One region of the Micromonospora sp. S-DT3-3-22 genome, then DNA from elsewhere that is predicted to be linked to it. Evidence: riboswitches for the same ligand, from Rfam matches in the RefSeq annotation. Region 1 holds a riboswitch; each other region holds the start of a gene.

Region 1 (7,291 bases):
AGGACGAGGGTGGCGAGCGTCGCGGTCGAGCGCAGCCGGGCACCTGCCCAGACCCTCGATCGGATGGTGCGGCGGTCGAGCGGTCCCGACATGCTGCCTCCTCAGACGCAACTTCTGGTGGCAAGATAGGCGACATCCATCAACCGAAATAGATGGCCGGGTGAACAGCGCATCCCCCGAATTGATCACCCACGGTGATCGGGTCATCTACCGGCAGAAACGGTGGGCGGCCCCGCCGGAGGTGTCAGCTATAGGACAGTTGATTGTGTAGTCCGATCACGGGCAAAAGTGGGCAGGTCAGGGCTCTGCCGATTGATGAGGGATGGTCAGCACTGGCACCGTATGTGGCATGAGCGGTCGACGTGTCGGCTCGGAGGGGATATAGGGCATGGCAGAGCGACACTCACGCCGGTCCGCACGGTCGAGCGGGAACAGCGACCGGCCGGTGAGCAGGCCGCCGGACCTGGTTGCCGCCGAGTACGTGCTGGGCCGCATGGTCGTCGAGCGGATGCCCTGGTACGCGGCGGACTGGCTCGCCGACGGGCACGACGGGCCGGCCCTGCGGGAACTTGCCGGGCTCGACGGCACCGACACCCGACTGATCGGCGAGCTGCTCCCCGCCGCCCTCGACGAGATGGGCGTACGCGTTCCGTCCGCGGCGGAGGCCGCGGACACCTGGCTGGCCACGCTGGCGCAACGGCTGGTCGACGGTGCGATCGACGAACGCACCGTCAGCGAGCGTGTTTCCGCCTTCGTCTGCGAGCGTGGGGATCTCGACGAGATCCGACACAGTCCGTTCACGGACCTGCACGTGCTCGCCGACGAGTGGGATCAGGACGGGGAACGTGGCAACCGGGAACTGGCGAATTCGGTCCGTCTGCTGTGCCGTGACCACCTGTCCCGCGTGCCGGCCTCGCCGGGGGGTGACCTCACGAGCCTCGCCCACGGCAGCGCAGCACAGCGCACGGCCGGCCTTCGCCGGCTGCTCAACGCCTGGGATTTCATCGGCGTCCACGACCCGCGGGCGAACGTCGACGAGTACGACTGCCTGATCGCACCGCTGCTGTCGAGGCTGTCCGCCGGTGCCGGCGCGGGAGATCTCAGCGGGTACCTGGCGGCTGAGATCCGCGGCCACTTCGGGATGACCGTCGGCGACGTCGAGACCCGCGCCTTCGCGCGGCGTCTGCTGGCCTGGTGGGGCGCCGGGTAGAAGGTGGCCGGTCGACGTGGCGTGACGTGTCCCGCCGATCCAGCGGTGCGACAACGCCGCCTCGTCGCCGCATATCCCAGTGCCGATAATTGCGTCGGCACATGGGGTCACCGATGCCGTCCCTGCCGCTCGATCCGGTTTCCGACAGTACGAGCTTCGCCGACCGCTCCCGCCCGGCCCGGCATTTATCAGCGCCAAAGCGTAACGTGATGAATGACTCGTTGCGTACGTGTGACCGGCCCGGATCGAAGGAGTCCGCACCATGCCCGAGCAGTACTCGCGGCGCTCCTTTCTCAGCGGGGTGCTGACCTGCGGCGCAGTGAGCGCTTCGGCGGTCTACCTGCTGCCGGGCGGACACCGCCCGCCACCGGTGGAGCTTCGACTCGCCACCGGGGCCGACCCCACCGGGGCACGGAAGCTGCTGATGGACATGTGGAACCAGGCCAACCCCGATACCCCGGCCCGGTTCACCGACGAGGTCGAGGGTGGATCAGGCGATGAACGCACGAGGCTGTTGACGGCGGCCCGCAATGGCAGTGCCGACATCCTCAACCTGGACGTCGTCGACATCCCCGAGTTCGCCGCGCAGAAGCTGATCACCCCGATCCGGTTGACCGACCCGAACTTCCTGACGTCGGTGAGGGATCTCCACCAGGTCGACGACACCCCGAACAGCTACTGGGCCGCGCCGCTCAACACCGATGTCGGCATGCTGTTCTGGCGCGACCCCGGGACCGAGCAGCCCGATGTGGTGAACTTGTCGACGGTCCTCGGCACCCTTGCCGACAAGGGCTCGTTCGTCGGCCAACTGCGCCCCAACTCGTCCAACTACAACGAGGGTTTCCTGGTCAACATCCTGGAGCACGCGCTGTCGGTGAACACTGACCTGCTCAGCGCGACCGGTGAGATCCTGTTCGAGCTGAAACCCTGGCAGAGAGCGCTGCAACCGTTGCAGGCGGCCATCGTGGCCGGGAAGGTCAATCGCTCCAGCGACGAGAACGCCAGCCTGGACACGTTCGTGGAGGGCCGGCCGACGTTCATGCGCAACTGGCCGGTGAAGTACCGCGAACTCCAGCAGCGTAAGGACCCTGACCTGCTGGCCGGGAAGATCAAGGTGTACCCGCTGACGTCCGGGGTGCTCGGCGGCCAGAGCCTCGCCATGGCGCGTGCCTGTCCCCACCCCGACCAGGCCCTCCGGTTCATCAACTTCATGACCGGCACCGCAGCCCAGAAGGTCCTCGCCGGGCACGGCTTCGCCCCGACCCTGGCCGAGGCCTACAACGACAGGAACCTCCAGGCGGTCATCCCGCACCTGGAAGCACTACGTGGTGCGGTGGAGAATGCCCGGCCCCGGCCGATGCACCCGGGATACCGCGCGTTCGCCGAGGTCTTCGTCGACCACGTCGCCCGGATGCTCCGCGGTGAGTCCGACCTGACCTCGGAGTTCATCGCCGCCATGAAGGCGGCGCTCGCATGACCGGAGACCGGGTGGAGGAGGGTCCGTGAAGGTCGAGCCGTGGCAGGTGCCGATCCTGGTGATGGCCGGGATCATCCTGGCGGAGTTGGTGATCAGGGTGATTCCGCGCCGTTGGACGGCACACCTGGCCAGGCAGCAGGTCCGCACGGTGGCGCTCGGCGGGCTGGCGGTCCTGGTCATCGTCGTCGGGGTGTTGGCGCTCGGCCCGGACCTGGCCGACCAGATCGCCAGTGTGGCGGCAGCCGTCGCCGGGCTGGTCGCGCTCTGGCTGACCTACCGGTCGTACCAGTTGCAGACCGCCGCGAGTCCGGACGCCGCGGCCGGCCCGGCGCGGGACACCGCGGAGCCGGAGGCCGCGGGCGGCACCACCGGTCAGCCGCCCGGTCGGTGAACGGCTGTCGTGTCGGCAGTTACCGGAGGGACGCGCCAGCGGCGCTGTTGGCAGGCCGTGTCGTGCTTCGGCAGGTGCCCGTGCACCAGGTACGCGGTGACGATGTCCGTCAGGCAGGCGGTGGCCTGGCCGCTGAGGAGCGGCACTCCTAAAGCGTCCTAGGACATCGGGGTGGCGGGGTGCTGCGGGTCCTGGTCAGGTCGAGGTGTCGCCACGGTGAGCGGCTTCCCCGAAGCCCTCGGCGGGACTGCCGGCCCCCCTGCACGTTGCCGCTCCGGTCACCCGGTGCGGTGCCCGACGCAGCCGCTGATCGGGCGGGCGGTCAGGAGGAGCAGGTGTTGAGCATGGTCTGTAGGGCGGACTTCTCCGACGATTGCAGCCGTAGGCCCCAGGTGTACTTCACGGTGATCCACATTTTGCTGTAGGTGCACCGGTAGGCCGACAGGGGCGGCTGCCATGTTGACGGGTCCTGGTCGCTCTTGGACTGGTTGACGTTGTCGGTCACCGCGATCAGTTGCGGGCCGGACAGGTCGTTGGCGAAGCTCTGCCGGCGGCTGGTCGTCCAGGAACTCGCCCCGGAGCGCCACGCCTCGGCCAGGGGGACCACGTGGTCGATGTCGACGTCGGACGCGGCGGTCCAGGTCGCCCCGTCGTACGGGCTGTACCAGCGGCCCGATGTGGCCTGGCAGGAGGAGTTGACCACGACCGACGTGCCGTCGCGTTTGAGGATCTGCTCGCGGGTGTCGCAGCTGCCGCTGATGGTGATCCAGTGCGGGAACAGGTCCCGGGAGTAGCCGCTGGTGGAACCCTCGGCGGCGACGGTGAGGGCATTGAGCTGCGCCTGCGCGGTCGCCTTCGACGGGATCCCCGACGGCGTCGCCGACGCCGTCCCCCCGATGCCCGCCGAGAGGGCCGCGCCGACGAGCATGGCTAGTGCCAAGGTCACGGCACGCACCCGGGGCCGGGCCGGCCCGGACGTCTTCGTGGTCGGTCCTGACATGCCACGCCTCCCGGTCACCATCGACGACAGATGCAATCATCATCCTCGATGGAAGGTGACAGCAGGATGGCATCCGCGTGAAGATCCGCCCGGAGGGCCCGACCTGAGTCGGGAGTCACTCGGCGTCGGGCCGACTTCCCGGGCGTCGCCCCGAACCCGCTCCTGAGCAGTGATGCACGGAAGCGCAATGCGGAACTGCGTACTGGACGGCAAACCGAACGCCCCTGTCCCAGCAGAGTCGAACTCCTGACCTTCTGATCCGCACCCCGGGCCGAGGCATCGTCGTGGTGCCCGTAGGATCGCGGGCGGTGCTGGTTCGTCTCTCCCGTGCGCGGGTGAGACGTCGTAAGAGGGAACCCGGTGGAAGACCGGGACTGCCCCGCAGCGGTGAGTGGGAACGACCGCCGTCAACGAAGCACTGGACCGCAAGGTCTGGGAAGCGACGGCCAGTAGGTCTGGGTACGACGCCCACGAGTCCGAAGACCTGCCAGCGCTGCGCGTGCCGCCGGTGCGCGCCGTCGGCGGCCTCTCGGGAGGGCCAGGGCGGAATGCCGGTTACGCCGTGGCGTATCCGTCTTCCTCTCGGGTGGTCGTCGGACACCGCGAGGGAAGGACCATCTGTGACCACCTCATTCGGGCAGAGCACCGTGCTCGGCTATCCCCGTATCGGCGCCCACCGCGAGTGGAAGAAGGCCGTCGAGGCGTACTGGGCCGGCACGCTGGACGCCACCGAGTTGGAGGCCGTGGCCGTCGGGCTGCGGGCCGAGGTGTGGCGGACGCTGCGCGACGCCCGCCTCGATGCGATCCCGTCCAACACGTTCTCCTACTACGACCACGTGCTCGACACCGCCGTCGCGGTGGGGGCGGTCCCCCGCCGGTTCGCCCGGCTCGGCCTCGGTCGACTCGACACCTACTTCGCCATGGCCCGTGGTGTCGATGCCGCACCAGCGCTGGAACTCACCAAGTGGTTCGACACCAACTACCACTACCTGGTGCCGGAGATCGAGCCCGACACCGTGTTCGCGGCGGATCCGACGAAGGCGCTGAGCGAGTACGCGCAGGCACGTGACCTGGGCATCGCCACCCGACCGGTGCTGGTGGGGCCGGCCACCTTCCTGTTGCTGGCCAAGGGCGACAATCCGTTCGCCCGGCTCGACGACCTGGTCGACACGTACGCCCGGATCCTCACCACCCTGGCCGACGCGGGCGTGGCCTGGGTCCAACTGGACGAACCCGCCTACGTCGCCGACCGCACCACGGCCGAGATCGACGGCCTGCGGCACGCCTACCGACGTCTCGGGGAACTGCCACACCGTCCCCGGATCTTCGTCGCCACCTACTTCGGTGACCTCGGCGACGCCCTGCCGGCCCTGCTGGACACCCCGGTCGAGGCGATCGGCCTGGACCTGGTCGCCGGCCCGGGCAACCTGCACCGGCTCGCCGCCGCCGGTCCCCTGCGCGGCACGACCGTCGTCGCCGGCCTGGTCGACGGGCGCAACATCTGGCGCACGGATCTGCGGGCGGCCGTCGCCGCCGGTGCCACGGTCGCCGGACTGGCCGACCACGTGGCGGTGTCCACCTCCTGTTCGCTGCTACACGTGCCGGTCGATCTGTCGGCCGAGACCCACCTCGACCCGGAGTTGTCCGCGCGGCTCGCGTTCGCCCGGCAGAAGGTCGACGAGGTGGTCCTGCTCGGGCGGGCGCTACGCGACGGCACCACCAGCCTGCCCGCCCCGCTGCCGCCCACCCCGCCGGCGTGGCGGCACGACGACGTGCGCGGCCGGTTGGCGGCGTTGCGCCCTGCCGACCGGCACCGTGGCGACTACGCCGGGCGGGCCGCCCGCCAGCAGGAACGGCTGGCGCTACCGGACCTGCCGACCACCACGATCGGTTCGTTCCCGCAGACCGCCGAGCTGCGCCGGGCCCGCGCCGCGCACCGCGCCGGCACTCTCGACGACGCCGGCTACACGCAGCGGATACGCGCCGAGGTGGAGCAGGTCATCCGGTTGCAGGAACGGCTGGGCCTGGACGTGCTGGTGCACGGTGAGCCGGAACGCAACGACATGGTCCAGTACTTCGGCGAACAACTCGACGGTTTCGCCGCCACCACGCACGGCTGGGTGCAGTCCTACGGGTCCCGTTGCGTCCGCCCGCCGATCATCCACGGCGACGTGGCCCGCCGGGCACCGATGACCGTCGCGTGGTCCACCTACGCCCAGTCGCTGACCGACCGTCCGGTCAAGGGCATGCTCACCGGCCCGGTCACCATCCTGGCCTGGTCGTTCGTCCGCACCGACCAGCCCCTGGCCGACACCGCCGACCAGGTGGCACTCGCGCTGCGCGACGAGTGCCGCGATCTGGAGGCCGCCGGCATCCGGATCATCCAGGTCGACGAGCCTGCCCTGCGGGAGACCCTGCCGCTGCGTCGGGCCGACCAGAAGGCGTACCTGGACTGGGCGGTCGGCGCGTTCCGCCTCGCCACCGGCGGCGTCGCGGACGACACCCAGATCCACACCCACCTGTGCTACAGCGAGTTCGGTGAGGTGATCACCGCCATCGACGCGCTCGACGCCGACGTCACCAGCATCGAGGCGTCGCGTTCGAAGATGGAGATCCTCGACGACCTTGCCGCGATCGGCTACCGCCGGGGCGTCGGCCCCGGGGTGTGGGACATCCACTCGCCCCGCATCCCACCCCACCACGAGGTGGTCGACGCGCTCCGTCGGGCCGTTGCGGCCGTGCCCGCCCGACGGCTGTGGGTCAACCCGGACTGCGGCCTGAAGACCCGCACTTATCCCGAGGTCGAGGCGTCCCTCCGACACCTCGTCGCCGCTGCAGCCGAGGTCCGCGGGAGCTGATCGGACTGTTCCGGGCGGACCTGCGGGATCCGCCCGGAACAGCGCGTCGAGTAGACCGGCCTCTCCGGTCCGCCGGCAAGATCGAGCGGCTCGGGAGATCATCGGAGTGCGTGGCGCGGTGTCGGTCCGGAAACGGTCGACGGTTGTCAGGTCCGTTGGGTGTCTGTCAGGTCCCTGATCCGTCTGTCGGCGTCACGCCGGGCCGCGCAGCAGCTCTGCGTGGCGTCGAGGATCTGCCGGATGTCGCTGAGCAGTTTGTTCAGGGCGTCTACCCGGCCCGCTCGGCTGGTTCCTCGATGATGCCCGCAGTCGCGGCACCGGAGGATGACCGATGGGGCCCTTGCGCTGGTGACGC
Region 2 (7,291 bases), on a different contig from region 1:
GGCTGCGGCAGGCGGCGCTCGAACTCTTCGCCGAGCAGGGCTTCGCCGCGACCACGGTGCCGGCGATCACCGCGCGGGCCGGCCTGACGACGCGCACGTTCTTCCGGCACTTCGCCGACAAGCGCGAGGTGCTCTTCGCGGACGAGGCCGAGATCGGCGCCTTCGCCAAGCAGATCATGGCCACGGCGCCCGCCGACGAACCGCTGGCGTTCATCGTCGCGGGCCTGCGCACGCTCGCCGAGACGTACTTCGAAGGCCGCAAGGACGACCTGCGGCAGCGGCGCGCCATCGTGGCGTCCGACCCGGGGCTGCGCGAACGCGACCAGCACAAGCGCGCGATGCTGGCCCAGGTGATGCGGGACGGCTTCCGCGCCGGCGGCCTCGACCCGCTGCGGGCCGACCTGCTCGCCGAGACGGCGGGAACCCTGATGTACGTGTCCGTCGCCGCATGGCTCGACACCGACGACGGTCGCCGGCTCGCCGACATCATCGACACCGCACTAGCGACCTTGCGGACCGAGATGGAAGGGCTGCCCACCTCGAACGGTCAGGTCGCCCCGGAAGGGTGAGTCCGGCACGAGCGGGTCCGACCCTGTCCGGATGCCGCCCGTCGGGTCCGGGCGTCGCCGCGACCGTACGTCAGGCCGCAGCGACGCCGACGTCCACGGCTATCCCTTGACGGTGACCTGGTGCTCCGCACAGGCAGCGATCAACCTGGGGACTGCGGCGGCGAGGTTGACCTGCCGCAACTTCACCGTCTCCGGCGCATCGCGCGGATCCTGCGCCCGTTGCGCCCGCTGCACCGTGCCCACCGCGAAGACCCCCGCGGACCGCAGATCCTCGTGCGCGGAACGCTGGAACAACTCCCCCACCCGCCGCACCTCGTCATCAGGGGTGACCTCGCCCTGCGCGGCCCGCACCACGAACCCGGCCGACCGGCAGGCCGTCACCCCCGGATCCTCATCCTCCCGGTCAGCGAGCTGCCGGTACGCCACCGCACCACCGCCACCCAGGGCGAGCACCACGAGGGCCACCACCGACGGGATGACCCACCGACGTCGTCGCCGTGGCACCTCGACGGCGGACCCGGCCCCGGAGTGGTCGTCAGTCACCCGAACGTCCTTTCTCGACTGTCCCAGCACAGGGGCGGAAAACTACCACCTCGACTCGCCCCACTCCCCGACCGAGCCGAGTCGGCGCGGTAGCCGCCGCGCTCGGCGCGGTAGCCGGCGGTGACCGACGTCCGGTCGGATTGCGGCCGTCGACCGCCCACGGGACCGTCTGCGGATTAACCACCTGCGCAGTCGTCGGTGCCGGTGGTCGAGGGGGTTCAGGCGGTCCACGGGGTGGTAGGGGCTGGCGTGATGCCGTAGTCGGCGAGCCAGCCGAGCAGGTCCTCGCGGTGGGCATGGACGAGTGAGCCACCGGTGAACCGGAGGTCGTCGGTGACCTCGGCGACGATCTGCGGGGGTGGGAGGAACGAGCGTGCCGCCGCGTCGGAGGTGAACTCGGCCTCCGCCAGGATCAGACCGTGCAGGGGCGGATCGAAGATGTCGATGCCCAGCGGCGGGACGCTCAGACGGGTCTTGGACAGCGTCGCGGCGGGCAGGCGGGCGAGCAGTTCGTACTCGGCCGGGGACAGGTAGACGTTCGTGATGAGTCCCTGGATGTGGCCCGGCCGCGCGGCGGGCACCTTCTGGGTGAGCTTGCACTCGCGGGATCCGTCGGCGGGGCTTTCGGCACGCCTGAGGCGCAGCCGGGTGCCTGTCAGGTACCGGTCGGTGATGCGACGGCTGGCGGTGACCGATGCCGGCAGCGGCGGTCCGGCCAGCAGGAACCGCCGCTCCCGCTCGATGCGCGCGTACCTCCCCTCGCGGACCGGCTCGGCTGTCATCGGGCCCCATTCCAGCACCGTGCGGTGATCATGGCGAGCATGAGGGTCCGGCAGGCGCGGAGTAGCTGCGGCCGGAGCACGAGCCGGTCCGGCGCACGCGTGGGTGACGCGTACACCGGACGTGGGACGGCTCTACTGCCAGGGGCCGCTGCGGCAGATGAACTGGGTGGTGCCGCTGTACTGGGTGGTGCCGCCGTCGACGTAGCTGTAGCTGGCCCGCACGGGGTGGCCGAGGTTGCTGGCCGGGCAGGCGGCGAAGAGGGTCGACCCGGCGGTCGTGAAGGTGCCGACACTGCCGGAGTACCAGGTGATGCTCCAGGTCGTCGTGCCGGTGCTGCTGCCGTCGCAGTAGAACTGCGAAGCGCCGGACTCGCAGAAGGGCGCCGGTGCGGCGGCGAGGGCCGGCGTGGCCCCGGCGGCCACGAGGCCCAGGGCGGCAAGCGCGGATGTAGCCAGGGCCGTGACGGTGGTACGCATGGAACTCCTCCCAACGTAGCCGGGTAACGACTGAGCGCGACGTCAGCCTAACTGTTGCATCGACGTACCCGAATTAGCTGTTCGGTCGGTCAGGCACCCGTCGTAGCCAGCGGTCGTGGTGCACCGCCTCGGCGAGGGGCCGGCGTCGCCGCCACCCGCGCCGTTCCAGGTCGGGCACGGCCGCCAGGTGGGTGACCGGCCCGACGCAGAGCCAGGCCACCGGCCGGATGCCGGCCGGCACGCCCAGCAGTTCGGCGAGGAACGACTCCCGGTAGAAGGACACCCACCCGACGCCCAGCCCCTCGGCGGTGGCGGCGAGCCAGAGGTTCTGGATGGCCAGGCAGACGGAGTAGAGGCCCGCGTCGGCGATGGCGTGCCGCCCGAGCACCGCCGGGCCCCCGCGCCGCGGGTCGTACGTGACGACGACCGACAGCGTCGACTCCAGCACCCCGTCGATCTTGATGCGCGCGAACCGGTCGGCCGCGGCACCGTCCAGGGTGGCGGCGAACGTCGCCCGCTCGGCCTGCACGTGCCGGTGGAACCGGCGGCGGACGGCAGGGTCCCGGACCAGGACGAAATCCCACGGCTGCGAGTAGCCGACGCTGGGCGCGGCGTGCGCGGCGTCGAGAATCCGGTGCAGGGTGCCGGCCGGCACCGGCTCCCCGGTGAACTCGGCCCGGACGTCCCGGCGGCGGTGGATGGCGTCGTAGAGTTCCACAGGCAGGCTCCCGCTGCGCTCGGCCCACCCCGGACGGGTGGGCGGTCGACGCGAGGCCGGTCTTCGGACTCCCGGATCAACGCCGACCCGTCCGCCTTCCCAGCCGTACGGCCAGTGGCTGCGCTCCTCGCGCCTGGACGGTCGCTCCCCGGTCACCGCGGCGGGCCCGTGCCGGATTCACACCGGCTTCCCGATTCTCCCCGCACCACGCGGGGCACCTCGCACGTTCGTGCCGCCGCCGATGCTACCGGTGGATCACGTACCTCGTGCCCGAGGTGGTCGCCGGATACGGCCCGGCAGCCGGGTGACGGTGGGCCGCTGACGCCGGCCTCGGCGTTCACCGGCTGGCGGTCGTCCGGCGACGGTTCCCGGTCGGGTAGTGCCTGCGCAGGTCGGAGGTCGTCATCCGGTCGAGCGTCCGGTCGGGGAGGATACGGGAGGCCCGGATGAGGAAGGCAGCCGTCGCGCCGATGGTGTAGCGGGTGCGGGGCCTGCGGTCGGTCACCGCCGCGGCGATCCGTTTCGCGGCGACGGTGGAGGTCACCCCGGCCCTGGTGAACGCCGCCACGTGGGAGGGTATCGCCTGCATCAGGGCGCCGTAGCGTTCGTTCTGCTCGGGGGTCATCGTGTCGTCGAGGCGACCGAGGGCGGCGAGGCCGACGCGGGACATCTCGGTCTGGACGCCGCCCGGCTCGACCACCACCACCTGCACGCCGTGGGGGGCCAGTTCGTTGCGCAACGCGTCGCTCATCGCCTCCATCGCGAACTTGCTGGCGGCGTACGGCCCGTAGCCGGCCATGGAGATCCTGCCGTTGAGGGAGCTGATGTTGACGACGCGTCCCCTGCCGCGCAGCAGGGCGGGAAGCAGGGCCTGGGTGACGGCGACGTGGCCGAAGAGGTTCACCTCGAAGATGCGCCGCCATTCGTGCAGCGGCATCACCTCGACCGGGCCGGCGCCGGGGACGCCGGCGTTGTTGACCAGCGCCCGCAGCGGCAGCGGGTCCCGCCCGACCCGGGCGGCGAGCGCGGCGACGTGGTCGGGGTCGGTGATGTCGAGGATCACCGGCTCGATGCGGTCGGCCCGCAGGGCCGTGGCGTCGCTGTCGCGTCGTACGCCGGCGAGGACGTGGAAGCCGCGGCGGGCCAGTTCCCGCGCGGTGGCCGCACCCATGCCGGTCGAGGCGCCGGTCACGACCACGAGTTCCCGAGTTTCAGTTGACGTTGTCATCTCTCTAGTCTGCGCCATTGAGATGACAACGTCAACCGAAGGAAGTGACCTGGTCGTCACCAGCGGACTAGCATCGTCCGCGTGACCAGCCGCGCCGAATCAGCCGCCGCCACCCGCCGCGCGCTGCTCGAATCGGCCGCTGAGCTGCTCGATTCCGGTGGCCTCGACGCGGTGACGCTGCGCGCGGTGGGAGCACGCGCGGGAGTGACCCGCGGAGCGCCCTACCGGCACTTCCCCGACAAGGAGAGCCTGCTGATCGCCGTCGGGACCCGGGCGTGGGACACGCTCGGCGACCGCATGCAGGCCCTCCGCGCCGACCCGGGCCTGTCCGCCGCCGAGAAGATCCGCGGCGGTCTCCTCGCGCTCATCGACGTCGGCCGCGTTCAGCCACACCTCTACCAGCTCATGTTCAGCAACCCGCCCGGCGATCCCACCGCACTCGCCCGGGCCGCCCAGCGGAGCCAGACCGAGTTCCTGGCCGTCGTCGCCGAACTGGTGGGCGAGCAGGACGCCCGCCGGTACGCGGCCCTGCTCATCAGCAGCGCGAACGGGATCGCCGGTCTGGAGGCCAGTGGCCAGCTGGCCGACCCGAAGTGGGGAGGCGTCTGCGCCGAAGACCTCACCGACACCCTCGTCGACATGGTCGCCGCCACGAGCCGGCACACCTGACCGGCGGGCGGCGGACTCGACGGCCCGGGACACCGGCTGCACGATCGCGTCGGCGTGGCCGGGAAGCGTCGGCAGGGCGGGCCAGACGAGCAGGTGAGTGGTCAGTGCCGGGCCAGCCGGCACCAGCAGCGCCGGCCCGGCCAGGGGCAGCCGGCGTCGGCGCCGCGGGTGGAGGGCAACCGGTCAGGGCTGGAGGTTCTCCAGGTCGGCGAGCAGCTTCGGGTGGGTCGGCGTCCAGCCGAGGGTCGCCCGGGTGTGTGCGCTCGACGACGGCTGGTCGGCGGCGAAGATCTCGCCGAGTGGGCCGAACGTCTCCTCGGGCACCTGCCGCACCGGCAGGCCGAGTCGCCGCCCGATGACCTCGGCGATGTCCCGCACCGCGTCGCCCTCGTCGTCCACCGCGTGCCAGGCGGTGCCTGCCGGTGCGTTCTCCAGGGCGAGCCGGAACAGCACGGCAGCGTCGACCGCGTGCACGGCCGGCCAGCGCTGGGTGCCGTCGCCCGGGTAGCCGGAGACGCCGGACTGCCGGGCAATCTGGGTGAGCAGCCCGGCGAAGCCGCCCTCGCCGTGGTTGTGCACCGTGCGGGGCAGCCGGACCGACGAGCTGCGGACACCCCGAGCAGCCAACGCCAAGATCGAATTTACGGTACGCCCGCGGCCCCCGACCGGGCCCTCGAGCGGCAGCGGGTCGCCCTCGGTCGAGAGCCGGCCGGCCACCCAGGGCGTGCCGGAAACCGTCACGAGCGGACGGTCACTGCCGATCAGCTCCTCGCCCAGAGCGATGAGCGCCGCGGTTTCCTCGGCGACCGCCGCGGCCACCGACTCGGGACTGCTGAAGTCATTGCCGAAGGCGAGGTGGATCACGCCGTCGGAGCGGGCCGCGCCGGCTCGCACGACGTCGAGGTCGGCCAGGCCGCCCCGGATCGTCTCGGCGCCGGCCGCCTCAGCGGCCTTGGTTGAGGTGTCGGAGCGGGTGAGCGCGAGCACCCGGTGCCCGTGTTCGAGCAGCTCGGCGACGACCATGATGGACGACATGGCACGTTGGGAACCGGGAGCACGCGAGCGGCTGATCGTCGCCGCCGTCGACCTGTTCGCCGAGCAGGGCTACGACGCCACCACGGTCGCGCAGATCGCCGAGCGGGCCGGCGTCACCAAGAGCACGTTCTTCCGGCACTTCCCCGACAAGCGCGAGCTGCTGGCGGCCGGGCAGGAGACGCTCAGCCGGCTGCTCGCCGAGGGCATCACCGAGGCGCCGGCCGGGGCCACCCCGCTCGAGGCGGTCGCGGCCGGCCTGCAGCGGGCGTCCGACGCGATGGGCCCGCTCAACCGCGAGATCGGACCCCGACTCAAGGCAGCCGTCGCGGCGAGCACCGAGCTACAGGAGCGCGACGCCCTCAAGAGCGTGAGCATGGCCGCCGCGATGACCGCCGCCCTGACCGCCCGCGGTGTCCCCGACGCGGCCGCCGCGCTGGCCGGGGAGCTGGGCTTGCTCGCGTTCAAGCGGGGCTACGCCGAGTGGGCCGACACCGACGCCGACCACGGGCTGGCCCGCTACACGCTGGCCGCCCTGAGCGAGCTGCGAGCGGCGACCGCGACACTCGGCTGAGCCGGCGCGCGGATCTCGGGCCGGTCGCCGGCTCTGCGCGTCAGGCCCTGCGGCGAGAACGCGGACTGGATCCGGCCACCCAGCCCGGGTGGATGACCCGCTCCGGATGCCCGGCTTCGCCGGCACGCCGTAACCCGACGACCCGCCCAACCTGCGGTTGCGCCGCCGCCGGGCGCAACCCTTTCCTACCGACCAGGTAGGGTTCCAGGTCCCTGGGTGGGCATCCTTGGAGGCGGACGGTGAGTGGAACACCTGCGTCGAAGCAGTCGGCAGCACTGCGAAAGCTCGGCTTCCTGACCATCGGCCTGTTCGACGAGGCCGACCCCCGCACCGGCCACGAGGCGACACTCCGGCTCATCGAGTTGGGCGAGCAACTCGGCTTCGACAGCACCTGGGTACGCCACCGCCACCTCCAGTACGGCATATCCTCACCGATCGCCGTCCTGGCGGCGGCCTCACAGCGGACCCGGCACATCGAGCTCGGCACCGCGGTCATCCCGCTCGGCTGGGAGAACCCGCTGCGGCTGGCCGAGGACCTGGCCACGGTCGACATCCTCTCCGGCGAGCGCCTGAACCCCGGGGTGAGCGTCGGCCCACCGATGCACTACGACCGGGTCCGCCGGTCGCTCTACCCGGACACCGCCGACGCGGAGGACTTCAGCTACACCCGGGTACGACGGCTGCTCGACCTCGTTCGCG
Region 3 (7,291 bases), on a different contig from region 1:
CGGATCGTCACCGGTCAGGTGATCACCGTGGACGGTGCGGCCGGCACCGTGACGACGGCGCGGTAGGCCCCCGATGCCCAGGAAGGTCGATCCCCGTCAGCGGCGCACGCTGATCGCGGACGCGCTCATGCGGGTCGCCGCCGACCGGGGTCTGGAGGCGGTGAGCCTGCGGCACGTGGCCGCCGAGGCGGGGGTCTCCGCCGGCATGGTGCAGCACTACTTCACCACCAAGGACGAGATGATGGCGTTCGCGCTGTCCGTCGTCCGTGACCGGGGCCGGGCCCGGGTCGAGGCGGCGGTCGCGGCACTCGGCCCGGACCCGCAGCCCCGGCTGTTGCTGCGCACCCTGCTGGCGGCGTTGCTGCCGCTGGACGAGGCGGCACGCGGGGACGGGCGGGTGGCGTTGGCGTTCCTCTCCTGGACCGCCCTGCACCCGGCGGCGGCCCCCGGGCTGCGGCCGGACACCGCGCAACTGGTGGAGTTCATCGCCGGGCTGCTGCCGCAGCCACCGGCACCGCTCGCCGGCCGGGCGGAGGCGGCGTCGGACGCCGCGGCGGGGCTGCTGGCGATGGTGGAGGGGCTGGGGGTGTACCTGCTCGGCGGGCAGTACACCCCGGCGCAGGCGACCGCGGTCCTCGACCACCAGTTGGACCTGCTCTTCGCCTGACCGCAGCTGACCGGCAGCCGGGGGTGGACGCCGTCGGCGTCCACCCCCGGCGACGTCAGGTGAGCAGGGCCGGCCGCAGCTCGCCGCCCACGTTGATCGTGCCGACCACCCGGTCGCCGGTGAGGTCGAAGACGTCGACCGTCCGGTTGGTGCGCATGAGTTCCCGCACCGACGGCGGCAGCGACGGAGGTTCCTTCATCGCCGCCCGGACGTCCCGGGTGGTCGAGATCAGTCGACCGACCAGCGACGCCCCGTCGTGGTCCACCCGCACCCGGCCGTACTCCCAGCCGCAGGTGGTGAGGTCGAGCACCTCGAACAGGCGGGCGAGCAGCGGATGGGGGTCGGTGCCCCGGACGAACTGCGCCGCCCGGGTGCCGACGACAGTGGTGGCGGCGGCGACGTGCACGTACGGGTGCAGGCCGCCCGGCAGCGCGAACAGCGGCCAGTGCAGCCGGCCACCCGCCTCGCGCCACAGCGGCCGGTAGTTGCGCCGGTCCACCGGGAACCGCTGGCCGGTACGCCGGTACAGCTCCGCCGTCTGGGCCAGCAGGTCCGCGTGGGCGGCGTCGGCGAACTCACCGACGATCGAGGCCGCCACCGCCAGGCCGTCGCCGTCGTCGAGCAGCCGGACCATCGCCGCCACCTGCTCGGCCGGGCGGACGGCCAGGTGCGCGCCGAAGCGCTGCCGTACCTCGGCCGACAGCGCCGCCTGCCGGACCGGATCGTCCTGGACCTGCCGGCCCCCGCCGCCCAGCACCCGCCCGAGCCATCCCATGTCGCCTCGTCTCCACCGCCGTCACCGACCGCAGCCATGCTAGTGCGGCCCTGCGTCAGAGATAGCGGACGCCGGTCAGTTCCTCGGCCGCCGTCCACAGCCGCCGGCCGACGGCGGGGTCGGTGGCCTCCCGGCTGGCCCGCACCTCGGTGACCGGCCCCCGGGTCTGGAAGAACCGGGCCGGGCCGAAGAACTGGCCGCCGTGGACCTGCGGGTCGGTGGCGGCGCGCAGTTGGGGCAGCGCACCCTGCTCGACCGGTTGGGTGGCCAGCAGGCCGAGCCGGGCGATCACCCGGCCGCGCCGGCCCTGGTGGGACCAGGCCCGGGGGGTCAGGTTGGTGCGGGTGACACCGGGATGGGCCAGCACGCTGAGCACCGGCGATCCGGTGGCGCGCAGCCGGCGGTCCAGTTCGATGCCGAAGACGGTGGTGGCGAGCTTGGACCGGCCGTACGCGCCGGCACCCCGGTAGCCGCGCTCCCCCATCAGGTCGGTGAAGTCCAGGTGCGCGCTGCGGTGGGTGATCGAGCTGAGGCTGACCACCCGGGCCGCCCGCGCCGCACCCAGATTGCCCAGCAGCAGACCGGTCAGCGCGAAGTGCCCCAGCAGGTTGGTGGCGAGGTGCAGCTCGTGGCCGTCGACGCTGGTCCGGCGCGGGCCGAGCAGCACCGCACCGGCGTTGTTGACCAGCAGGTCGAGCACCGGACGGTCGGCGGCCAGCGAGGCGGCGAATTCCCGTACCGAGGCGAGGGAGGCGAGGTCCAGTTCGCGTACCTCGGCGTCGCCGCCGATGTGACGGGCGGCCTGCCGGCCGGCGGCGGTGTCGCGCACGGCGAGCACGACCCGCGCGCCCCGGCGGGCCAGGGCGGTGGCGGTGACCAGGCCGAGGCCGGAGTTCGCGCCGGTCACGACGGCGGTGCGGCCGTGCTGGTCGGGGATGTGGTCGGCGGTCCAGGTCATCTGCTGCTCCCTGACGGTCGGGTGGGACCGCCGACGCTAGGGGCCGGCCGGGCGGGACCGGTCGTACCCGGTTGCCTAGGTCCCGCAGACCTACCCGCGCCGGTCCGGGCCGCGCCACACTGGCGACATGACCCACCCGTACGCCCGTGAACTCGGTGACTTCCTGCGCGCCCGGCGCGGCCGGCTGCACCCCCGCGACGTCGGCCTGGAGCCGGGCGGGCGACGCCGGGTCACCGGGCTGCGCCGCGAGGAGCTGGCGCTGCTGGCCGGGTTGAGCACCGACTACTACCAGCGGATGGAGCAGGGCCGGGAGGTACGCCCGTCCGACGACGTGCTGGACGGGCTCGCCGCCGCGCTCGGCCTCGACGACGCGGAACGCCGGCACCTGTTCACCCTGGCCCGTGCCGCCCGCCGGCCGCTGCCCGCCCGGGTCGACCACGGCCCGGAGCGGGTGCCGGAGAGCACCCGGCGGCTGCTGCGGGTGATGGACACCCCGGCGGTGGTGCTCGGCCGCCACCTGGACCTGCTCGCCTGGAACACGTGGGCGGTGGCGCTGCTCGGCGACCCGGCGGGCTACCCGCCGGACCGGCTCAACATGCTGCTGCTGATGTTCGACGAGGCGGCGACCGGTGCCCGGCGCTGCGCGGCCTGGGAGCGGCAGGCCATGGACTACATCGGCATGATGCGCGCCGCCGTCGCCACCGACCCCACCCACCCCCGGGCCACCGCCGTCGTCGGCGAGCTGAGCATCCGCAGCGCCGAGTTCCGGCGGCTGTGGTCCCGGCACGACGTGCGCGGATCGGTCAACGGCACCAAGACCTTCCAGGTCCCCGAGGTCGGTGACATCGTCCTGGACTGGGACACCTACCCGCTGCCCGGCAACCCCGGCCCGGTCATGCTGGTCTTCACCGCCGAGCCGGGCAGCGCCGACGCCGACGCGCTGCGGCTGCTGGCGTCACTGCGGGCAACCGGCCGGTCGGATGAGAGTTATCCGACACGCCGACGCGACATCTAGTGTTGCCTCTCCCCCATCCACGCCATATATGGTGTGCCACGCAGCTGGTTCGACCGGGCCCGGTGGTCCGGTCGAGGCAACAGGGAACCCGGTGGGAATCCGGGACTGCCCCGCAGCGGTAAGTGGGAACGACCGCCGTCATCGAGCACTGGACCGTAAGGTCTGGGAAGCGACGGCCAGTAGGCGACCGGACCCGGTCACGCCCGCGAGTCCGAAGACCTGCCAGTGCGCCGTGCGCTGCTGCGCGCGGCGGTCGGAGGTCGCGCGGGACGACCGACGCCAGCACCCGGGACGGCCGCCGTGCCGCGCCCGTTGGCGTTCTCCCGCGTCCGATGGCCATCGGTGACAGCGAGGAGAGGTCATGACGAACGTAGCGGAGAGCCTACCGTCCGATGTCGACGGCGCGGGGCCACGCCGGCCGGCGATGCGGGTACGCAAGCGCGACGGCGACACCGAGCCGGTGGACGTCAACCGGATCGTCACGGCCGTCGCCCGATGGGCCGCCGACCTGGACGAGGTCGACCCGCTGCGGGTGGCCACCAGGACGATCAGCGGCCTCTACGACGGGGCGACCACCGCCGAGCTGGACAAGTTGTCGATCCAGACGGCGGCGGAGCTGATCGGCACGGAACCGCAGTACTCCCGGCTGGCAGCACGGTTGTTGGCCGCGTACGTGGAGAAGGAGGTACGCGGGCAGGAGGTGACCTCGTTCAGCGAGTCCATCCGGTACGCCCACGGCCTCGGCCTGATCGCCGACGACACCGCCGCGTTCGTTACCCGGCACGCCCGGCAGCTCGACGACGCCGTCGACCCGGCCGGTGACCTGCGGTTCGAGTACTTCGGGCTGCGTACGGTGGCCGACCGTTACCTGCTGCGGCACCCGCAGTCGCGGCTGGTGGTGGAGACGCCGCAGTACTGGCTGCTGCGGGTGGCCTGCGGGCTGTCCAGCACGCCCGACGAGGCGGTCGGGTTCTACCGGCTGATGTCGTCGCTGGCCTACCTGCCGAGTTCCCCGACGTTGTTCAACTCGGGCACCCGGCACACCCAGATGTCGTCGTGTTTCCTGGTCGACTCGCCGCGCGACGAACTGGACTCGATCTACGAGCGCTACCACCAGGTGGCGAAGCTGTCGAAGTTCTCCGGCGGCATCGGCATCTCCTTCACGCGGGTGCGCGGCCGGGGCGCGCTGATCCGGGGCACCAACGGCAGGTCGAACGGGATCGTGCCGTTCCTGAAGACCCTCGACGCCGGGGTGGCGGCGGTCAACCAGGGCGGTCGGCGCAAGGGGGCGGCCTGCGTCTACCTGGAACCCTGGCATCCGGACATCGAGGAGTTCCTGGAGCTGCGGGACAACACCGGCGAGGAGGCCCGGCGTACCCACAACCTCAACCTGGCCAACTGGATCCCCGACGAGTTCATGCGCCGGGTCGAGGCCGACGGCGAGTGGTCGCTGATCGACCCGTCGGACGCCCCGGAGCTGCCCGACCTGTACGGCGAGGAGTTCGACGCCGCGTACCGGGTCGCCGAGAAGAAGGCGGTCCGCACGGTGCGGGCCCGGGACCTGTACGGGCGGATGATGCGCACCCTGGCGCAGACCGGCAACGGGTGGATGACGTTCAAGGACCCGGCGAACCGGCTGTCCAACCAGACCGGCGTGCCGGGCAACACGATCCACCTGTCCAACCTGTGCACCGAGATCCTGGAGGTCAACAGCGACACCGAGACGGCGGTGTGCAACCTCGGGTCGGTCAACCTGGGCGCGCACCTCACCGACGACGGCGTCGACTGGGACAAGCTGCGCGGGACGGTCCGCACGGCGGTGGTGTTCCTGGACCGGGTGATCGACATCAACTACTACCCGGCCGAGCAGGCGGCGGTGTCGAACCCGCGCTGGCGGCCCGTCGGGCTGGGGCTGATGGGGCTTCAGGACGCGTTGTTCGCGCTGCGGCTGCCGTTCGACTCGGCCGGGGCCCGGGAGTTGTCCACCCGGGTCCAGGAGGAGATCTTCCTGACCGCCCTGGAGACGTCGACCGGTCTCGCCGAACGGTTCGGCGCGCACCCGGCGTACGCCGAGACCCGGGCCGCCCGGGGTGACCTGCACCCGGACCTGTGGGGGGTCGAACCCACCCAGGTCGACCGGTGGGTCGCGCTGCGCACCCGGATCGCGGCGCACGGCCTGCGCAACTCGCTGCTGGTGGCGATCGCCCCGACCGCCACGATCGCGTCGATCGCCGGCTGCTACGAGTGCATCGAGCCGCAGGTGTCCAACCTGTTCAAGCGGGAGACCATGTCCGGGGAGTTCCTCCAGATCAACACGTACCTGGTGCGGGAGCTGAAGGCGCGCGGGCTGTGGACGTCGGAGATCCGCGACCAGATCAAGCGGGCCGAGGGTTCGGTGCAGGGGATCGTCGACCTGCCCGCCGAGGTGCGGGAGCTGTTCCGTACCGCGTGGGAGCTGCCGCAGCGGGCGCTGATCGACCTGGCCGCCGCGCGGGCGCCGTACATCGACCAGTCGCAGTCGCTGAACCTGTTCCTCAGCGCGCCTACCATCGGCAAGCTGTCCTCGATGTACCTGCACGCCTGGAAGTCCGGGCTGAAGACCACCTACTACCTGCGGTCGCGTCCGGCGACCCGGATCCAGCAGGCCACCGTCACCGTCGCCCCGGTCGTCGCGGCCGACGCCGAGGCGCTCGCCTGCTCCCTGGAGAACCCCGAGAGCTGCGAGGCGTGCCAGTGACCACCGTCGACGAACCCCGCACCGCCGGGCGGCAGCTGCTGCTCGACCCCGGCATGGACCTCACCCTGCGGCCGATGCGCTACCCGCACTTCTTCGACCGGTTCCGGGACGCCATCCGCAACACCTGGACGGTGGAGGAGGTCGACCTGCACTCCGACCTGGCCGATCTGGAGCGGCTCTCGCCGGCCGAACGGCACCTGGTGTCCCGGCTGGTGGCGTTCTTCGCCACCGGTGACACGATCGTCGCCAACAACCTGGTGCTCAACCTCTACCAGCACGTCAACTCACCGGAGGGCCGGCTCTACCTGTCGCGGCAGCTGTTCGAGGAAGCCGTGCACGTGCAGTTCTACCTGAACCTGCTCGACACGTACGTGCCCGACGAGCAGGAACGGTTCGCCGCGTTCGCCGCCATCGAGAACATCCCGTCGATCCGGCGCAAGGCCGAGTTCTGCTTCCGCTGGATCGACTCGGTATTCGAACTGCGGGAGCTGCGTACCCGCGCGGACCGGCGGGCGTTCCTGCTCAACCTGATCTGCTTCGCCGCCTGCATCGAGGGGCTGTTCTTCTACGGGGCCTTCGCCTACGTCTACTTCCTGCGGTCCCGGGGCCTGCTCAACGGGTTGGCGTCGGGCACCAACTGGGTGTTCCGCGACGAGTCGATGCACATGGCGTTCGCCTTCGACGTGGTGGAGACCGCCCGGCGGGAGGAGCCGGACCTGTTCGACGCCGAGCTGGAACGTCAGGTGACCGAGATGCTCGCCGAGGCCGTCGAGTGCGAGGTGCAGTTCGCCGAGGACCTGCTCGACCAGGGCGTGTCCGGGCTGTCACTTAAGGACATGCGGGCCTACCTGGAGCACGTCGCCGACCGGCGGCTCGCCCAGCTCGGCATCGCGCCGCGCTACGGGGCGCAGAACCCGTTCGCGTTCATGGATCTGCAGGACGTGCAGGAGCTGTCGAACTTCTTCGAGCGGCGGGTGTCGGCGTACCAGGTGGGGGTCAGCGGCAGCGTCACCTTCGACGACGACTTCTGACCGGCGTGGCCGGGGCCCGGTCCGGTGGGGCGTGCGACCACCGGGCCGGGCCTGGCCGTCGGTCAGGGGCCGGCGTTGCCGAACACCTCGATCTCGGCGAGGCCGACG
Region 4 (7,291 bases), on a different contig from region 1:
CTCCATGCCGAGGACGAGCCGCCGGGCCAGCCCCTCGATCAGGTCCACCGCGTCGGCGGCGGTGACCGCCGGCCCGTCGACCACGTCGGTCAGCGCCGCCGGCACCGCCACCCGTGCCCCGGGCTCGGCGAGCAGCGCCTGCTCGTCCAGGCCGTAGCCGGCGGCGAGGGCCTGCCGCAGGCCGGGCAGGGCACGGCTGCCGCCCCACACCTGCGGGGCGCGCAGCACGGCCAGGACGAGGTTGACCCGGGCCTCACCGGTGGGCACCCCGGCCAGGACGTGCAGCCCGTCGCGGATCTGCACGTCCTTGACCTCGCACAGGTAGCCGTCGAGGTGCAGCACGAAGTCGTCGAAGTCGTCGGCGGCGGGCATCGCCTCGGTGTGCAGGTCGTGGTGGAGTTCGGCGGCGCGCACCAGTTCCCAGATCTGCCCCCGGACCACCGGCACCTTCGCCGGGTCGAGCGCCTGCACGGTGGCGTACTCGTCCAGCAGTTGTTCGAGTTTCGCCAGCTCGCCGTAGGTCTCGGCGCGGGCCATCGGGGGCACCAGGTGGTCGACCACGACGGCGTGCGCCCGCCGCTTGGCCTGGGTGCCCTCGCCGGGATCGTTGACGATGAACGGGTAGACCAGCGGCAGGTCACCGAGGACGGCGTCGGGGGCGCAGTCGGCGGCCAGGCCGAGGCCCTTGCCGGGCAGCCACTCCAGGGTGCCGTGCTTGCCGAGGTGCACCACCGCGTCCGCGCCGAAGCCGCCGTCGGCGACCGGCGCGGCCAGCCACCGGTAGGCGGCCAGGTAGTGGTGGCTGGGCGGCAGGTCGGGGTCGTGGTAGATGGCGATCGGGTTCTCGCCGAAGCCGCGCGGCGGCTGGATCAGCAGGGTGACGTTGCCGAACCGCAGCCCGGCCAGGACGATGTCACCGTCGTCGGTGTAGAGCTGGCCGGGTGGCTCACCCCAGTGTTCCCGCATCCGGTCCCGCAGGTCGACCGGCACCTGGTCGAACCAACGCCGGTAGGTCTCCCCCGGCACCCGGGCCTCGGCGGCGGCCAACTGTTCCGGGGTGAGCCATTCGACGTCGTGGCCCCCGGCGGCGATCAACGCGTGGATCAGCGCGTCCCCGTCGGTGGGTGGTGGCGCGTCGCCGAGGTGGTATCCGGCTTCGGCGAGGGCGGCGAGCAGGCGGACAGCCGAGGCGGGGGTGTCCAGGCCGACGGCGTTGCCGACCCGGGAGTGCTTCGTCGGGTAGGAGCTGAGCACGATCGCCACCCGCTTGTCGGCGTTGGGCAGGTGCCGCAGCCGGGCCTGCCGGACGGCGATCCCGGCGACCCGGGCGGCCCGCTCGGCGTCGGCGGCGTAGACCGACAGCCCGTCGGCGTCGATCCGTTTGAACGAGAACGGCACGGTGACGATCCGGCCGTCGAACTCGGGGATGGCCACCTGCATCGCCGCGTCCAGCGGGGACAGCCCGGCGTCGCTGGCCGCCCACTGTTCCCGGGTGCTGGTCAGGCAGAGCGCCTGGATCACCGGAACGTCGAGGGCGGCGAGCGCGCCGACGTCCCAGGCGTCCTCGTCGCCTCCGCCGGAGGCGTCGGCGGCGACCGTCCCCCCGGCGGCGAGGACGGTCACGACGAGCGCGTCGCAGCGGGCGAAGAGGTCCAGCGGCCCGTCGCCGGGGGTGAGCCCGCGCAGCGAGCCGCAGAAGATCGGCAGCGGCTCGCCGCCGGCCGCGTCGACCGCGTCGGCCAGGGTCCGCACGAAGTCGGTGTTGCCGGCCAACGCGTGCGCCCGGTAGAACACGATCCCCACCGTCGGCCGCCCGCCGTCCCCCCGCAGCCCGTCCGTCCCGGCCGCCGGATCGGCCGGGTCGGCGGGGTCGCCCGGGGCGGTCGGGCGGCGGTGGTCGAGGATGCCGTACGGCGGGGTGGGGGTGGGCGGGTCGAAGCCCTCACCGGTGAGCAGGACCGTGTCGGAGAGGAACCGGGCGAGCTGGGCGAGGTTCTCCGCGCCCCCCTCCACCAGGTAGGACAGCGCTTCGGTGGCCACCCCGGAGGCCACCGTGGAGGCCGCCATCAGCTCCGCGTCGGGCACCGCCTCGCCGCCGAGCACGATCGTGGGGACGCCGGAGCCGAGCACCGCCGCGAGGCCGTCCGGCCACGCCTGCCGCCCGCCGAGCAGCCGTACGACGGCCAGGTCGACCCCGTCGAGCAGGGCCGGTACGGCGGCCACGTCGACCCGGGTGGGGTTGGCGAGGCGGTAGTCGGCGGCGCTGGTGCGGGCGGCGAGCAGATCGGTGTCGGCGGTGGACAGCAGCAGGATGCGCACGTGCAGCTCCGGAGAGTGACGTCCGGCTCGGCCGCAGGGCCGGGCCGAGCGGGGCGGGAGGGACGCCGGTCAGCGGCGGCGGAGGTCCGACGCGCCCCGCCGACGACGGGGCACCCGGACCGGCCGTCAGCGGTACGTGGCAGGCCGACCGCCCCGGCGACGACCGGCGGCGGTGGGAGGGGTGGGAGCACGCGGCGGCGCGGGCTCGACGGTGCTGCGGGAATCACCGACCGTCATCGGGTCGGCAGTGACGCTGCGCGTCATCGGGTCCTCCTCGGGTGTCCACGCCCTGGGGTTCTCCGACGGCCGAAGTATCCTGGCTTCCGGATCGATGCTCACCCCCGGCCTTCCAACCGTGCACGCACGGTCGTGACCCACGAGGGGGGATCGCTCCCCGGTGACAGTGGCGGGACCGCGTCGGAATCGCACCGACTTCCTTCACTGCCGTCAGGCCGCGAATGCTGCCACACTCCTCACCCCGAGGTCAACGGCGGCCACCGCCCCCACGGCGGCACCGATCGACCCCCGTGGCCAGGCCGGCGGCGGCTCTCGTCGTCCAGCGGGGTCGGCACCCGCTCCCCGCATCCCACGGATCGGCCCGCCCCGTCCCGACGGCCGACCCGAACCGCCCTGCGTCGGACACGCCGGGCCCTCCTCAGGTGCCCGCCGACGGTCCCGTCCCGCCCACCGACCGCCGCGGAGCCGACCCGGGTGTGCCGTCCCCGGGCGGGTCGTCCCCCAGGCCGCCCGTTGCCGGACGGCCCGTTGCCGGTGGCTGGCCGGCCACGGGCGGTCGGGATACCTCTGTCACACGCTGTCGAGCTGATGACGTCACCGACTCGGGGCCGGCGTGGTCAGGCCTGACCGGACGGTGGCCAGGCCGGCAGCGTCGGCCACCTACCCGACGCCGCAGGGCTGCCCCGGCCCGGTGCCGCCGGGCCGCGCCGCCCCGACACTGGGGTCACCCCGGCCCGACACTGCGGTCGCCCCGGCCCGACACTGGGGTCACCCCGGCCCGACACTGCGGTCGCCCCGGCCCGACACTGGGGTCGCCCCGGCCCGACACTGCGGTCGCCCCGGCCGGGCGGTCCGGGTCGTCCCCGCCCGGCCGGCCCCGATCCGTCACCGTCATCAGCTCGAAAGGGCCCGCGTCGACCTACCCCCGCCCCGGGGCGGCCGGCGGCCCGGCGCGCGCAGCCGCCACCGCAGCCACCCCACCCCGGGGCAGCACCCCACGGCCTCCGCCGTACCCCACGCGCCGCTGGGGGGGGATCAGCGGAGGCGGCGCTCGGGATGGGCCCGGTTCCAGGCCCGCATCCGCTCCGGGTATCCGGTCTTCGCCGCCTCGTACAGGGGCACCGCGTGCCGGTGGGCCAGCTTCGCCGCCGTACGCGGGGAGCCGGTGCGGCGGCGGATCCACTCCCCGTCGTGCGCGATCGCCACCACGGTGGTGTCGGTGGCGGTCGTCTCGGGTTCGAGATAGAACTCCACCCCCCGGTGGGCGGCCACGAAGTCCGCCAACGCGGTCAGGTCGTCCCGGGTGGCCTCCCGGTCGAGCTTGGTCGGGATGCCCTCGTCAGCCCGGGGCCGTCGGCTGAACCAGCCCATCTGCCCGTTCCTCTCCTCGGCGTCCCTCCAGTGGAGCATCCCCACCTGGAAGGGCGCTGCGAACCCGGTGACAGCCGGCTGAGCGGCCTGTTCACGCCCGGTCGAGGGCAGCCAGCTCGTCGGGGGTGAGCCGCAGCGTCCCGGCGGCGACGTTCTCGGCCAGGTGGGCCGGGTCGCCGGTGCCGGGGATGGCCAGCACGTGCGGGCCCTGGTGCAGCGTCCAGGCGAGGCGGACCTGCTGCGGGGTGGCGTCGTGGGCACGGGCGACGGCGCGTACCGCCGCACCGTGGTCGGTGCGGGCCCCGCCCTCCCGGTTGGCCCCGGCAAGCGCGAAGAACGGCACGTAGGCGATGCCCCGGGCACCGCACTCACGGAGCAGGGCGTCCTGGTCGCCGCGGTTGTCCAGGGCGTAGTTGTTCTGCACGCAGACCACCGGGGCGATGCGCTGCGCCTCGTCGAGGTGGTCGAGGCGGACGTTGGACAGGCCCAGGTGCCGGATCAGGCCGGCGTCGCGCAGTTCGGCCAGCGCGCCGAAGCGTTCCGCCACGGAGTCGGGCGCGGGGCGTTTGACGATCCGCAGGTTGACCAGGTCGAGGTGGTCGCGGCCGAGCCGGCGCAGGTTCTCCTCCACCTGGGCGCGCAGCTGCGCCGGGCCGGCCTCCTCGTGCATCCCGGTGGCCGGGTCGGCCCGGAAGCCGACCTTGGTGGCGACGACCAACCCCTCCGGGTACGGGGCGAGCGCGGCGCGGATCAGCTCGGTGGCGTACCGGGCGGGGCCGGTGCCGACCTTCAGGGTGCCGCCGGGTGAGACGTAGAACGCGGCGGTGTCGATGTGGTCGACCCCCAGCTCGACGGCCCGGCGCAGGACGCGCAGCGCCCGTTCCCGGTCGGGGTGGGCGGTGATCCGCATTGAGCCGAAGCCCATCCGGTGCACGGTGCGGTCGCCCAGGGTCCAGCGGCCCGCCGCTGCGGCGGTGATCTCGGTCGGCATGCGGCGACCCTAGCCAGCGGCGGCGGCCCCGGGGAACGGCCGCGCACCCGATACCGGCGGGGGCCGACGACTGTTAGTTTTCCTGTACCGGGCCGACGGGGTGCTGCGGGCCGGTGCCGGCCGGCGGACGGGTCGCCGGCACCAGCGCCAGGGTGGGGATCAGCAGCACCGGCACCACCAGCAGGGCGTGCAGGATGCCGACATGGTCGCCGAGCAGGCCGAGCAGCGGCGGGCTGGCCAGGAACGACGTGTAGCCGATCACCGCGACGACGCTGACCCGGGCGGGGGCGCGTTCCTCGTCGTCGGCGGCGGCGCTCATCCCGACCGGGAACCCGAGCGACGCGCCGAGCCCCCAGAGGACCACGCCGACGACGGCGAGCGGCCCGGAACCGGCCAGCACCGCCAGCAGGGAGCCGGCGGCGGCCAGCAGGATCGTGCCGATCAGCACCGGCACCCGGCCCCAGCGGTCGATGGCCACGGTGCCGGCGGTCCGGCCGATGGTCATGCCGGCGACGAAGACCCCGAAGACGGCGGCCCCGGCGGCCTCGCTGGCCCCGTAGCCGTCGACGAAGGCGACCGCCAGCCAGTCGTTGGCGCTGCCCTCGGTGAACGCCATCACCAGCACCAGCGCGCCGATGAGCAGGGTGCGCGGCTCGCGCCAGGCCGCGAGCAGGCCACCCCGGCGGGTCGACGCGGCACCGTCGGCGGTCGAGGCGGCCGGGGCGGGCAGGAAGTTGCGCGCGCCGAGCAGGGTGCCGCCGAACACCACCACCGCCAGCACCGTCAGGTGCACGGTGATCGGCACACCGAGCCGGGCCGCGCCCGCGCCGAGCCCGGCGCCGGCCACCGAGCCGAGGCTCCAGGCGGCGTGGAAGCGGGGCAGGATGGTGCGGCCGAGCCGTTTCTCCACCGCCGCGCCCTCGACGTTCATCCCCACGTCGCAGGTGCCGGAGCCGTAGCCGAGGGCGAACAGGCCGACCGCGACGCCGGGCAGCGAGCCGAGCGGGGCGGCGACGCCCACCCCGACCAGACCGACCGCCACCAGCACGGTCGAGGCGACGACGGTGCGGGCCGGGCCGAGCCGCTGGGTCACCAGGCCGGCGCTGGTCAGCGCCAGCACGGCGCCGCCGGACATGGCCAGCAGCAGCAGTCCGAGCCGGCCGGCGCTGAGGCCGAGCGCGTCGCGGACCGCCGGGACCCGGGAGAACCAGGTCGCCACGGCGAGGCCGTTGAGGGCGAAGACCACCGCGACCCCGGTACGGGCGGCCCGTACCACCCGGGGCGGGACGGTTCGGTTCTCGGTGGCGGTGTTCACGGCGCGCGGTCCTCTTCCCTGGCGTGGCTTTCCCGGTGTGGCCGTTTCTCCCGGTCCGATGTGTCCCGGCCGGGCCCGACGTCCCCCACCGCTGATCTCACACCGCTTTCGTCACGGCCACAAGCGCGTTGTGCTCCTTACCGCAGCGGCGCAGCCGAACGGAGATGGCGCGGCACCGTCATTATTGATCGACTAGCTTCAATCAGTGGTGGGGACTGACGGTACGGGGGCACGCGCATCGTGGGGGATTCGTGAAGTTCGGCATACTCGGAACATATGTGATACTTCCCGGGCAGAATTACTGCATCAATGCTCCCAAGCAACGCAATCTGATGGCGGTCCTGACAGTCAACGGAAATGTGCTCATCCCGGTGGAACGCCTGGCCCGCGAGGTGTGGCCCGACGAACCACCCGCCTCGGCCAGCAATCTGATCCGGCAGTACGTCTTCCGCCTCCGGCGCAGTCTGCCCCCGTCGGTGGGGCGGGCCATCATTACCGGCCCGGGTGGCTACAAACTGCGGTTGGCGCGCGGCGACGTCGACAGTCACCTCTTCGACGCCAACGTGGTACGCGGTCGTGCCGCCTTCGCGGCGGGCCGGCTCGACGAGGCGGTACGGGCCCTGTCGGAGGCGTTGGCCGCCTGGCGGGGGGACCCGCTCGCCGACGTCGACCCGTCCCCCTCGATCCTGGCCGAGACCCGGCGGCTCGGTGAACGGCGGCTGCTCGCCATCGAGATGCGCGCCGACGCCTACCTGCGCCTCGGCTGGTACGACGAGGCCGTCGAGGAGCTGGCCGCGCTGGTCACCCTCCACCCCGAGCGGGAACGGCTGCGCGACATGCAGATGCGGGCGCTGTGCCAGGTCGGCCGCCGGGCCGAAGCCCTCGCGGTGTACCGCGACCTGCGCCGGACGCTGGCCGACGGCGTGGGCATCGAGCCGGCGCCGGAGTTGCAGCGGCTGCACCGGCAGGTGCTCGACGGCGACCCGGCGCTCAGCGAGCCGTCCGCCGCCCGCCGGTCCGCCGCGGCCGGATGGTCCGGGTCGGCGTACCGGTGACGG

The links. Region 1 has a riboswitch for cobalamin ahead of metE (5-methyltetrahydropteroyltriglutamate--homocysteine S-methyltransferase). Riboswitches for the same ligand answer to the same signal wherever they lie in the genome.
Region 2: linked by a shared signal. The riboswitch ahead of bluB (5,6-dimethylbenzimidazole synthase) and the one ahead of metE (5-methyltetrahydropteroyltriglutamate--homocysteine S-methyltransferase) in region 1 are both predicted to bind cobalamin.
Region 3: linked by a shared signal. The riboswitch ahead of H1A17_RS11130 (ribonucleoside-diphosphate reductase subunit alpha) and the one ahead of metE (5-methyltetrahydropteroyltriglutamate--homocysteine S-methyltransferase) in region 1 are both predicted to bind cobalamin.
Region 4: linked by a shared signal. The riboswitch ahead of cobN (cobaltochelatase subunit CobN) and the one ahead of metE (5-methyltetrahydropteroyltriglutamate--homocysteine S-methyltransferase) in region 1 are both predicted to bind cobalamin.

What each region holds. Positions count from the first base shown of each region.
Region 1 covers NZ_JACGMO010000129.1:14,580-21,870, forward strand. The annotation lists gene H1A17_RS28130 (pre-peptidase C-terminal domain-containing protein) at 1-92, opposite strand, end outside; gene H1A17_RS28135 (hypothetical protein) at 446-1,210, shown strand; gene H1A17_RS28140 (extracellular solute-binding protein) at 1,473-2,687, shown strand; gene H1A17_RS28145 (hypothetical protein) at 2,713-3,078, shown strand; gene H1A17_RS28150 (HNH endonuclease family protein) at 3,401-4,006, opposite strand; cobalamin riboswitch at 4,374-4,585, shown strand; gene metE (5-methyltetrahydropteroyltriglutamate--homocysteine S-methyltransferase) at 4,699-6,936, shown strand.
Region 2 covers NZ_JACGMO010000012.1:12,878-20,168, reverse strand. The annotation lists gene H1A17_RS05295 (TetR/AcrR family transcriptional regulator) at 1-569, shown strand, start outside; gene H1A17_RS05290 (hypothetical protein) at 669-1,112, opposite strand; gene H1A17_RS05285 (hypothetical protein) at 1,331-1,894, opposite strand; gene H1A17_RS05280 (hypothetical protein) at 2,027-2,371, opposite strand; gene bluB (5,6-dimethylbenzimidazole synthase) at 2,445-3,089, opposite strand; cobalamin riboswitch at 3,126-3,326, opposite strand; gene H1A17_RS05270 (SDR family oxidoreductase) at 3,427-4,317, opposite strand; gene H1A17_RS05265 (TetR/AcrR family transcriptional regulator) at 4,399-4,986, shown strand; gene H1A17_RS05260 (NAD-dependent epimerase/dehydratase family protein) at 5,170-6,021, opposite strand; gene H1A17_RS05255 (TetR/AcrR family transcriptional regulator) at 6,020-6,592, shown strand; gene H1A17_RS05250 (LLM class flavin-dependent oxidoreductase) at 6,832-7,291, shown strand, end outside.
Region 3 covers NZ_JACGMO010000028.1:35,544-42,834, reverse strand. The annotation lists gene H1A17_RS11155 (PEP/pyruvate-binding domain-containing protein) at 1-66, shown strand, start outside; gene H1A17_RS11150 (TetR/AcrR family transcriptional regulator) at 74-667, shown strand; gene H1A17_RS11145 (hypothetical protein) at 723-1,442, opposite strand; gene H1A17_RS11140 (oxidoreductase) at 1,498-2,400, opposite strand; gene H1A17_RS11135 (helix-turn-helix transcriptional regulator) at 2,528-3,415, shown strand; cobalamin riboswitch at 3,444-3,657, shown strand; gene H1A17_RS11130 (ribonucleoside-diphosphate reductase subunit alpha) at 3,777-6,152, shown strand; gene H1A17_RS11125 (ribonucleotide-diphosphate reductase subunit beta) at 6,206-7,183, shown strand; gene H1A17_RS11120 (PIG-L family deacetylase) at 7,246-7,291, opposite strand, start outside.
Region 4 covers NZ_JACGMO010000133.1:10,866-18,156, reverse strand. The annotation lists gene cobN (cobaltochelatase subunit CobN) at 1-2,319, opposite strand, end outside; cobalamin riboswitch at 2,629-2,758, opposite strand; gene H1A17_RS28535 (hypothetical protein) at 3,592-3,927, opposite strand; gene H1A17_RS28530 (aldo/keto reductase) at 4,019-4,918, opposite strand; gene H1A17_RS28525 (MFS transporter) at 4,992-6,233, opposite strand; gene H1A17_RS28520 (BTAD domain-containing putative transcriptional regulator) at 6,485-7,288, shown strand.